2 linked regions of the Siphonobacter curvatus genome follow. Each later gene encodes a partner of the first gene's protein in a complex. Links are inferred from orthologs where the notes say so. Each region holds a gene or a part of one and is shown on either strand. Other genes may lie near its edges.

Evidence for each region.
Region 2: the proteins of hslV (region 1) and hslU are in contact, whole or in part, in a solved structure (PDB 1G4A), measured with the Escherichia coli proteins. The link is inferred for Siphonobacter curvatus from one-to-one orthologs.

What each region holds. Positions count from the first base shown.
Region 1 is NZ_PTRA01000001.1:1,891,540-1,896,651, forward strand. The notes cover bases 1,567-4,278. They hold hslV (ATP-dependent protease subunit HslV), read left to right. Parts: upstream 1,567-2,505; coding sequence 2,506-3,051; downstream 3,052-4,278. Other genes in these bases: C5O19_RS07785 (pyruvate dehydrogenase complex dihydrolipoamide acetyltransferase), read left to right, coding at 1,567-2,333; C5O19_RS07795 (hypothetical protein), read left to right, coding at 3,195-3,554; C5O19_RS07800 (hypothetical protein), read left to right, coding at 3,574-3,990; nspC (carboxynorspermidine decarboxylase), read right to left, coding at 4,021-4,278. Outside these bases: C5O19_RS07780 (fatty acid desaturase family protein), read left to right, coding at 1-403; more of C5O19_RS07785, read left to right, coding at 663-1,566; more of nspC, read right to left, coding at 4,279-5,112. UniProt on the Escherichia coli protein: Protease subunit of a proteasome-like degradation complex believed to be a general protein degrading machinery. The complex has been shown to be involved in the specific degradation of heat shock induced transcription factors such as RpoH and SulA.
Region 2 is NZ_PTRA01000001.1:1,175,900-1,181,720, reverse strand. The notes cover bases 1,739-4,572. They hold hslU (ATP-dependent protease ATPase subunit HslU), read left to right. Parts: upstream 1,739-2,373; coding sequence 2,374-3,771; downstream 3,772-4,572. Other genes in these bases: C5O19_RS04715 (DUF5723 family protein), read right to left, coding at 4,169-4,572; C5O19_RS04720 (hypothetical protein), read left to right, coding at 3,784-4,122; C5O19_RS04730 (MmcQ/YjbR family DNA-binding protein), read right to left, coding at 1,739-2,087. Outside these bases: mrdA (penicillin-binding protein 2), read right to left, coding at 1-1,000; C5O19_RS04735 (hypothetical protein), read right to left, coding at 1,269-1,493; more of C5O19_RS04730, read right to left, coding at 1,734-1,738; more of C5O19_RS04715, read right to left, coding at 4,573-5,719. UniProt on the Escherichia coli protein: ATPase subunit of a proteasome-like degradation complex; this subunit has chaperone activity. The binding of ATP and its subsequent hydrolysis by HslU are essential for unfolding of protein substrates subsequently hydrolyzed by HslV.

The sequences.
Region 1 (5,112 bases):
GCACTTCTTTGAAGGACTGGTACTGGGCTTAGTGTTTCAATTGGCTCACATCGTTGAATATACCGAATTCCCTGAACCTAACGGGGATGGTAACATTGAAGAATCCTGGGCCGTACACCAGATGCAAACGACGGCTAATTTTTCCTGTAATAGTTCGCTGGCGTATTTCTTGTGTGGTGGATTAAATTTCCAAATTGAACACCATTTGTTCCCCAAAATCTGTCACATACACTATCCCGAAATTTCCAAGATTGTGAAAGAGACAGCCGCGGACCACGGGATTCAGTATATTGAAAACAAAACCTTCTGGACCGCTCTGCAATCGCACTACCGAGTGCTGCGGAAATACGGCAAGGAGGATTACGCCGTACAACGGATGAAGATGGTTCCCGTTCAGGCCTAACGAAAAAAGAGAGAAATCAGCCCCTGACTTCTCTCTTTTTTTGCTTTCTTTGGGCATTCATAGCCGCTGGTAGTTCGCTGAAGAAGCTCAAAACGCTGAATCAAAAGATCGCTTTAAGCTCATAGATAATTTTGTTGCGGGGAACGTCCTGAGAATCAAGTATGTTGGAAAACTTAACGGATCTACGTGCCGAATTCTGAGAATCAGACGTATTTTTGACCCGCAATTCTGTTCCTAAACCCTTTCCGTTAGTTTACACATGGCAGAAGTAATTCGTATGCCCCTTTTGAGTGACACGATGACTGAAGGGGTCATCGCTGAGTGGCTCAAAAAAGTGGGCGATACCGTTAAATCCGGAGATATCCTGGCCGAAGTTGAAACCGATAAAGCCACGATGGAACTGGAAAACTACGCAGATGGTACTCTTTTATACGTAGCTGCCGACAAAGGGCAGGCTGTAGAAGTGAATGGAGTACTGGCTGTGGTAGGCAAACCCGGAGAAGATTATCAGTCTCTGCTCGATGGCGGCTCTGCCAATGGCTCCGCACCGGCTGAGGAAAAAACCGAAGCTCCAGCCGCTGAACCGGCTCCCGCTGCTCCGGCCGCTCCTGTAAAATCAGAAAGTAAAGCAGTGGATCTGTCGAGCATCAAAGCGACGGCTGTCCGCATGCCCTTACTGAGTGATACGATGACCGAAGGCGTGATTGCCAACTGGGTCAAAAATGTAGGAGATAAAATTAAGAATGGTGACATCCTGGCCGAAGTCGAAACCGACAAAGCCACGATGGAACTGGAAAACTACGAAGACGGTACGCTGTTGTACGTAGGCGTGGAAGCAGGTCAGGCAGCGAAGGTCAACCAGATCATTGCGATCGTAGGCGAAGAAGGAGCCAACTATCAGGCTATTCTCGACGCTGAAAATGGAACGGCTCCCGCAGCTGAAGAAACCAAAGCCGAAGCTCCGGCTGAGGGTTCAAAAGAGCAGGCAGTTGATGCAACGCAATCCAACGATGCTGAAGGCCGTATCAAAGCTTCTCCCTTAGCTAAATCCATTGCTAAAGACAAAGGCATCAACCTTTCTGATGTGACGGGCTCCGGTGAAAACGGACGTATCGTGAAGAAAGACCTCGATACCTTTACACCAGCGGCGAAAGAAGCCTCGGCTCCGGCCGCAGCAGCTCCGGCGGCGGCACCGGCCCAACCGGCCGCTCAGCCACAGAAGCCCGTAGCGGTTCCTGAGCCCGCGGGTGAATACGAAGACCTGCCCGTCTCGTCGATGCGTAAAACCATCGCCCGTCGTTTGTCTGAGTCGCTGTATACGGCTCCGCACTTCTATCTGACGATGGAAATTACGATGGACAAAGCCATCAAGTTGCGTTCACAGTTGAATGAAATATCGCCCGCGAAAATTTCATTTAATGACTTTACCATCAAAGCTGCGGCTCTGGCTCTGCGGGAACACCCCGCCGTGAATGCTTCCTGGTTGGGCGACAAAATCCGTCGGTACAAATACATCAACATTGGTGTAGCTGTAGCGGTGGAAGACGGTCTGGTGGTACCCGTAATCCGCAACTCCGATCAGAAAACACTTTCGACGATTTCTACCGAAGTGAAAGACTACGCCGGAAAAGCCAAGAACAAAAAACTTCAGCCGAAAGATATGGAAGGTTCTACCTTCAGTATCTCGAACCTGGGTATGTTCGGCGTCGAAGAATTCAATCCGATCATCAACTCTCCGGATTCCTGTATTCTGGCCGTAGGCGGAATCAAGAAAACCGTAGCGGTGAATGATGCCGGTGAGTTCTACGCTACTAACATCATGAAAGTAACGCTAGCCTGCGATCACCGATCGGTTGACGGAGCAACGGGAGCAGCCTTCCTGCAAACGTTCAAGCAACTCCTCGAAGATCCGATGCGTATGCTAGTATAGGATAGTTTTTGGTTGATTGTTGTTAGCCATACTGACTACAATTAACTAGAAATCATTTTGATACGGTTCGTTGATAGCGGGAGTGATAACCAACCACTACCAACTATCCACTTACAACTGTGAAGCGGCCCCGGATTTGGATTCGGGGCCGCTTTTTTAACCATGAATAACAATGAAAGAAGCAGAAATTCACTCGACAACCGTACTAGGAGTCGTACATAATGGCGAAGTGGTAGTAGGTGCCGATGGACAGGCTACCATGGGGAATACGGTAGCTAAAGCCAACGTTCGGAAAATCCGGAAATTATCGGGCGGAAAGATTGTTGCTGGATTCGCGGGTAGTACGGCCGATGCATTCACTCTAATTGAACGCTTTGAGGAAAAACTTAACGCCTACGGTCAGAATATGAAGCGGGCGGCCATTGAACTGGCGAAGGATTGGCGTACGGATCGCTACCTCCGAAAGCTGGAAGCCATGCTGATCGTTGCCAATTCCGAAGAGATTCTCATCATTTCCGGTACGGGTGACGTACTGGAACCCGAAAACGGTATTGCCGCCATTGGTTCCGGTTCTAACTTTGCTCAGGCCGCTGCCATTGCATTGAAAAAACACGCGACTAATTTATCGGCTGAAGAAATGGTACGCGAAAGTCTGCACATTGCCGCTGATATCTGTATTTACACGAACCATAACTTGGTGGTGGAAAAAGTAGGATAAACGTACCTGTAGAGTATATAGCTTTGAAAAATGCCAGCGGGAGCTGGCATTTTTCGTTTAGTTGCCTTGAAAAATTACCAGTTCATCCGAAAACATTCCAACGATTTTTTCAAAAAGAGGGTCTTGTACAAAATGAATAATTCATGAAAAAGATTGGAATAATAGTACTAACTGCGCTACTACTGGGCTGTGAAAAAGAGCAGGCGTACGACGCAAGAATCTACGGGAAATGGCGGATGTTTGAATACAGCTATTCACCGGGCGATCGCTTGTATACGGTGCCCGTAGCAGCCGATACGGCAGAGATCATTGAGTTTACTCGCAATGAGAACTTGCTGAACTTAGGAAATGTACCTTCCCAAAAATTTTCGATGGATGATTCCCATCTGACACTGACGGATAAGCAATCTTACAAACTTGCCTATAAACTCAGTCCGGATACGCTATGGATTATACCGCCCTGTGTGGAGGGTTGTCATTCGGCTTACGTACGCGTTCGATGAATTAACTAATCAGGAAGCTATGAAAACCTACGTACTCGTCATAACCCTGCTGATCCTGGCAACGGCCTGCCGGAAAGACCCGCTGGAAGGAATCGAACGAGCGACTGGAGAGGGCATCATCGGAAAGTGGTTGCTGGTCGAACGAGGAGATTGGAATAGAGAATTTTTCACCCACAAAATTCCACTGAGTCCTCCCCAAACCTTACGCTTTCAAAAGGATTCTACGGTAGTAGCTACAGGAGCTGAATTGATAAATTATGCGTCCGTTCGCAGCTATACTACCAACCGTGACTACCTCTACCTAGATCGATCGCCTGCCGATATAAGTGCACAATACCGCGGGAACCGACACGGCTATCGGGTGCAAAATGATACCTTACGGCTCGATCCACCGTGTCAGGAAGGTTGTTCGCTGTGGTTCATCCGGATCCAATAAAATAGGGGCTCTTAAGCCCCTATTTCATAATTAAGAAAGTCGGTCCTTGTAGCTTTCGTAGCCGTAGCTGCGAACAAGTTCAAAGGTGCCGTCCTCCTTCCAGATACCAATGCTGGGTAAATTCACGCCGTTGAAGGTCGTCGTTTTCACCATGGTGTAGTGAATCATATCGTCAAAAACGATCGTGTCTCCTTCCTGTAAATCCGCGTCGAAACTGTAATCGCCCATGTAATCACCGGCCAGACAGGTACTGCCACCCATGCGGTAGGTAGGTTTACCGGCCACGGGGTCTTGGTGAGCCCCAATGATCCGCGGTTTGTAGGGCATTTCCAGGGTGTCGGGCATATGAGCCGAAAAGGATGTATCCAACATGGCCACATTGATTCCCTGAGCATCCACTACATCGAGTACGGTTGAAACCAGTACACCCGTTTGCCAGCCCACGGCTGAACCCGGCTCCATGATAATCTTCAAGTGTGGAAACTTGGCCTTAAACGCTTTTAATACCGAAATCAAATGCTCTGGATCGTAATCGGCCCGCGTAATGAGATGGCCGCCGCCCATATTGAGCCATTTAACCTGCTGAAGTAAATCACCGAACCGTTGCTCGACGTGTACGAGCGTCCGCTCTAGCGTATGCGAATCGTTCTCGCAAAGGGTATGAAAGTGTAGCCCTTCAATTTCAGCGGGCAACTGATCCGGAAATACGGCACGAATCACGCCCAAACGCGAACCCGGCACGCAGGGATTGTACAAATCTGTGGTGACTTCCGAGTACTGCGGATTGATACGAATGCCTACCGATACGCCAGCCGTCGCCGCCTGTTTTCCAAATTTTTCGAATTGACGCCAGGAATTAAAGGTCAGATGCGTAGACCGTTCGATCAGTTCCTCAATCTCATCTTCCCGAATGGCGGGTACGTAGGAGTGAGCCTTCGTTCCCCATTCCTCGTTGATAAGCCGGGCTTCGTTGACGCTACTAGCCGTGGCTCCGGCCAGGTAATTCCGAAGCATCGGGAACGTACTAAACATCGAAAAGCCTTTCAGGGCACAAATGATTTCTACCCCGGCCTGCTGCTGCACGTAGCGAAGCAACTCCAGGTTACGCTTTAATTTAGCTTC
Region 2 (5,821 bases), 720 kb from region 1 along the record:
TACTGGGCGTAATGGCTCCGTCCTGCAAACCCACCAGCGTTTCGATGGTTTTAAATGTCGAACCTGGTCGGTAGGTACCCTGTAAGGCTCGGTTAAGCAGGGGATTGAACGGATTCAGAGCCAGTTTTTGATAGTTTTTAGAGTAACTCCGTCCCGATAACATTTTTGGATCGTACGTGGGAGCCGATACCATGGCCAGGATTTCGCCGGTACTGGGATCAATCGCCACCAAACTACCCGATTTGTTCTGAAACAAACTATCCGCGTACTGCTGCAATTCTACATCCAGCGAAGTATACAAGTTCTTTCCAGCAATGGGAACAACGTCCGCCGCTCCCCCTTTCCAGGGCCCTTTCACTACGCCGTGTACGTCTTTCATGATGTACTTCATCCCGCGACGACCCCGAAGGGTTTCCTCGTACTGTTTTTCCAGACCGCTTTGTCCGATGTAGTCCCCCTGACGGTAGTAATTTTCACCGCGTTCTTCCTGATCTTCCAGTTGTTTGGGGCTTACCTCCGCTACGTACCCGAGCGTATTCGCCAGAGCCGATGTATTGTAGGTACGGAACGCACTGGTTTCGAAAGTGAAACCAGGATAATCCACCATGGCATCCTGAATACGAGCAAAATCCTCGACGGAAAGCTGACGCATGAACAAGGAAGGCTTAAACTTGGAATACGTCTTGGCCACGTTGTACATACTGTCAAACTGCACTTTGGTAACCCCCAGCAAATTGCACAGACGAAGGGTATCCGGAATGCGGGCTTTTTTGGGGGTGATGAACAAATCGTAGGTCGGTGTGTTGTAGACAATCAAATTGCCTTTTCGGTCGTAAATCTGACCCCGATACGGAATCTGGACGACCTGCTCAATAGCATTGCTTACGGCTGCTTCCGAGTAGCCTTCATCAATCACTTGTAAGTAAAATAATTTGGCCAGGTAGAGGAAGGCCACTAGTATAATTACTCCTTGTATAATTCCTTTTTTGACTTCTTGCATAATTCCCCGACAAGCCCTCTAAATCAAACGATTCTCCCTACAAAATTTGTAGTTTTTAAAGGATTTGCCAAAAAGAAAGTTCAATCCTAAGTAAAAATTAATACGGGGGCCGCAAGGACTTGCTTTAGCCTTAACGTTGCCGTAAAGGAAGATATTTTGTCCAACCAAAGACTCGTCGTTTCATCAGCAACGACCGTGTACTGATTTTGTCTTTTCTCGTGACGAAAAAGACCTTCCACATAGCCCGCATTTCTTTATTGATTCGAGCTTAGGGCCTGGTAGTAAACGCTATCATTTTTTCTTTTTTTCGCGGGGACTCTCCAACCATGATTTTGCTGATTTGCTGTTGGGCTAACAACGCTTTTAAAAGTTGCGTATTCCCCGTGGGCTGATTATCCAGCAAGTACTGCACCTTTTGGTTCGGGTCAAATAACGGGGTGCCGGGCCAGGCTTGCCCTTCCGTAAGCATCAGACATTGATCGCCTTTTTTCATAACAAAAAGCACCGGCTTGTAGGTGGGATCTAAGGCTGCCCGTTGACAAGAAAAACCGCCTAGAGCTAACCCAAGTAAAGCCAGCCAAATACACTTTCTCATAAGCAAAGCGATGAAGGGGTATGAAATCTGATTTTGATATGCAGCTTGCTGGACGTATACGTTTAATAAACGCTGGCATGCGGTAAGATCAGCTACAACAGACGTTAAAAATTTTACGTTTAACTCTTGATTGTCAATTCATTGCTTCCCTACTCTCTGTCCGTACGCTTTCAGTTGCCGGGCTGAGGCCAGAAACCGCCAGGCTTTCTCTACCAGCAGCACCACATCTTCCAATTGCACCAGCGTCAAATCTACCAGGATGACGGGATGATTTCGGTAATGATCCGTCAGAAAAAAGGTATCAGGAGCCTGTTCCAGGTACGTTTCTCGTTCCTCGGGATTCAGCTTCATGACCAGTGTTTGGCCGTCTTCCTGTAAACGACCAAGTAATTTGCGGCCCAAATGAAGCGAAGGCGTCCCATAGGCAAGTCCTTCGCTTACGTGGGGGTATTCCAGGGCCAGACTACGAACGGTATCGTAACGGACAGCCATATGAAAAATAGGTTTAGAAAAGTGACGTATGGTCAGGCGGTATCCCGTCCGATGGCCTGACAAGATACCGCCAAAATTACACCTTTGCTGGTCTGTCAGCCCGCATGATTTTTTAGAATCTGGTTTCTGGTACCATCTTTGTATCGCTTACTTGTTGCAGATTCGTTGTGTGCCGTTGCCATCTTGTCAGCTTTAACATTCATTCGTTTTGCTGACACATTTGTTGATTTTTCCTGCGTACTCCATTTGAATAACCAGGAATGTACCGTTTTACAGAAATTCATCTATGACTCCCGGAGAAGCCAAAAGTCTCGAAGCACTTACCCCCCGTCAGATCGTGGCGGAATTAGATAAATACATCATTGGTCAGCACGAAGCGAAGAAAAATGTGGCCATCGCCCTGCGGAATCGCTGGCGTCGGATGAACGCTGCCGCAGAAATGCAGCGGGAAATCATGCCCAACAATATCTTGATGATTGGGCCTACGGGTTGCGGGAAAACCGAAATTGCCCGCCGGCTCGCCCAGCTTGCCGATGCTCCCTTTACCAAAGTGGAAGCTTCTAAATTTACAGAAGTAGGATATGTAGGTCGCGATGTGGAAAGCATGGTACGCGATCTGGTGGAACAGGCCATTCATATGGTACGGGCGGCCAAAAAAGAGTCGGTGAAAGAACGGGCGGCTCAATCCGTGGAAGAGGTCATCCTCGATGCCCTGATTCCACCGGTCAAACAACCCACGGGTTTCCATTCGTCCTCCGTTAGTGTTTCACCCGAAAATGCCTCCGATGCGGAACTCAACGAACGGACGCGGGAGCGTTTCCGCGAAAAAATTCGTACGGGTGAATTGGACAGCCGCAAAATTGAAATCGACGTTCAGCAAAGTGCCTCTCCCAACATTGGTGTCATGGGTGGTCCCATTGACGAGAGTTCCATGATGAACATTCAGGAAATGCTTTCGGGGATGATGCCCAAGCAACGCAAAAAGCGGAAGGTAACCATCGGTGAAGCGAAACGTATTTTGATTGACGAAGAGGCGGCCAAGCTCATTGATATGGATGAGGTCAAGGAAGAGGCCATTCGCAAAGCCGAAAACCTGGGTATTATCTTCATTGACGAAATTGATAAAGTCGCCGCCAAAAGTGGTGGCTCCGGTCCGGATGTATCCCGGGAAGGCGTTCAGCGGGACTTACTGCCCATTGTGGAAGGTTCGACGGTGAATACCAAGTACGGGGTTATTCATACGGATCACATTCTCTTCATTGCCGCAGGAGCGTTTCACGTTTCCAAGCCCAGCGATTTGATTCCGGAATTACAGGGACGTTTCCCGATTCGGGTGGAATTACAACCCCTGACCAAGAGTGATTTTGTACGAATCTTGAAAGAACCCCGTAACGCCCTGACTCGCCAGTACGAAGCCATGTTACAGGCCGAATCGGTAAGTTTGTCCTTTAACGAAGAAGCCCTCGATGCCTTGGCCGAAGTGGCGTTCCAGTTAAATACGGAAGTTGAAAATATCGGAGCCCGTCGTTTGCAAACAGTAGTTAGTCAGTTACTGAACGATGTACTCTTCGACATTCCAGATCAGATCGGACCGAATGCTCAGGTGGTAGTTACGAAAGAACTCGTTGAACAACGGCTGGCAGGACTGGTACAGAATCGCGACCTGAGTCAATATATTCTTTAATTCGTTGCTTGAATGGTAGTTTTTGGAGTTATCGTCACGGTTATTGGAGCCATCGCCTTTCTCATTGGCTGGACCGTCTTGCAGAAACGTCGGAGCTGGATGAAAACCACGGGCCGCACGTTTGGTCAAGTAGAAGATGGCCGGATCGTTTACGAAGTAGCGGGTCAGAGTTACGCCTTACGCATTACTCGGACCAACTTACAAGGACGTTCGCTGCCCATTCGCTATGCTCTCGATAAACCCGGACAGTCACGGATTGATGCTCCGCTGGCTACCTGGCTGGCTCCTGGTTTTTTTCTGTTACTAGGAACGGGCCTGTTGTTGATCGGCATCGGAATGATTAAGAGTTAAACAAAAATCCCCGGACTGAACAGTCCGGGGATTTTTGCATTCGTACTTACTTCTTTTTTAGAAATCCGAACAAGCCTCGCTTTTCCCGTTGCGGGTAACACTTCAGATTCGATTCTGGAGCTTTCTGATAGATGGGAATCTGGGCACCAAAATAAAATTCTATTCCTTTGGGATTGCCGATATTGAGCGTAGAAAGCAGATTGTCCGAGCCGAAGTAAAGAATACCCAGGCGGGCTCCCAGCCCCAGAGCCAGTCGGCTGTAATTATCCGTCAACGCTACCGGCATGGCTACTTCTACCCATTTGCCTTCGTACCGCGGCGTTACGGCCAGTACGGAGGGCATGGTAAATGCGGCCCGTTTATTGGAGACGAATCCCTGCATGAGCATGGCATTGACGTATATTTTTTCCTTGACGTTGTAATCAATGCTTGCCTGCAAACGCGTGGGTAGAGCCGTACGATACGAGGCGATCCGTTCACTTTCGGAAGGGTTTAGGGTTTGGTTCAGGCCCAACATGAAGCCATCGATTCCCTGCATCCCTGTGAAGTTATCCTCCGCTAAAATGGCATCCCGCCGCTGTAGTTTATACGCTTCCACGTAATTGGGATTCTTGTACAAAATCCGTCCTATATCCAGTAAGGATACACTAATCCGATACAAGTACTTATTCTTGCTTGCGTCACGGTGTACTCCGTAGCGATCCCGGTAGGAATACTTCCGAACGTCCGGACGATATTCATAGACCATTCCCAGATCGGCTCCCCAGCCGCTACCCGCCGGAGCGTTTCCCAACAGCCAGACCGGAGAAAAGCTAACACTTTGCAGAGCCCCCTCATTCGTGATTCCGTACTGAGCATCTACGGACTTAAGACGAACGGCGGCTTCTGTGGCGTACGTGGGATCCTGAACGTACTCATAATCAATATTCCGACCCAGAATATGTCCCTGGTGCAGACCAATGACGCGTTTCACGGTTACGCCCACTTTCACAAAATCTTCGTCTTCATCGTACATCACGCGGGCGTAGCTTCCCGAAAGTTCGACCATGCCGTTGGTGTTCGCGTACACATGCGTACCGAAATCTTCGGGTTCAATAGCCCGCCCTATCGTCGTTCCGTTTTTGATTAACTGAGCAACCGATTGGGAGGCATGGGTTACAGCCACCCCGGCCCGAATACGGGTATTGAAGGAAAATGCATTTTTTTCATTCAACGTAATCAGTACACCCGGTCCCCGAACTTCCCCCCCCGCCCGCAAGTGCTTGTCGCGACCGTTGAGCTTTTCCCGCAAGTATTCCTGGTCGCGAAAGATGATTCCTTTGCTCGGACCCCGGTACTTGGAAGAAACGGTATTCGTTAGCATGGCAACCGGTGAGTACGGAGCTTCCCAGGCTAAGTAGTTGTTATAGAGATAGTTTTCGTAACCGGCTAAGTGAACGTGTACTTTGTAACGGGAGTCCACAGCCGAGGCGGGGTTGGCGTATATCCCGTGAATGCCTGCGTAGTTACTACCCGTCTGCCCCAGCAAAAACTGAGCCGAAACCTCAGATCCAGTTCCTCCTAAAAGTATAGAAATAAATGTGATAACTCTCTTCATACGGGTTTCCCCAAGGGCCAAAACCCTTCTCATTTAGTACGATAATGATAAATGTTTATTGGATTTATTTAAGATGGAAGGACACACCAAATTTTCGAAAAA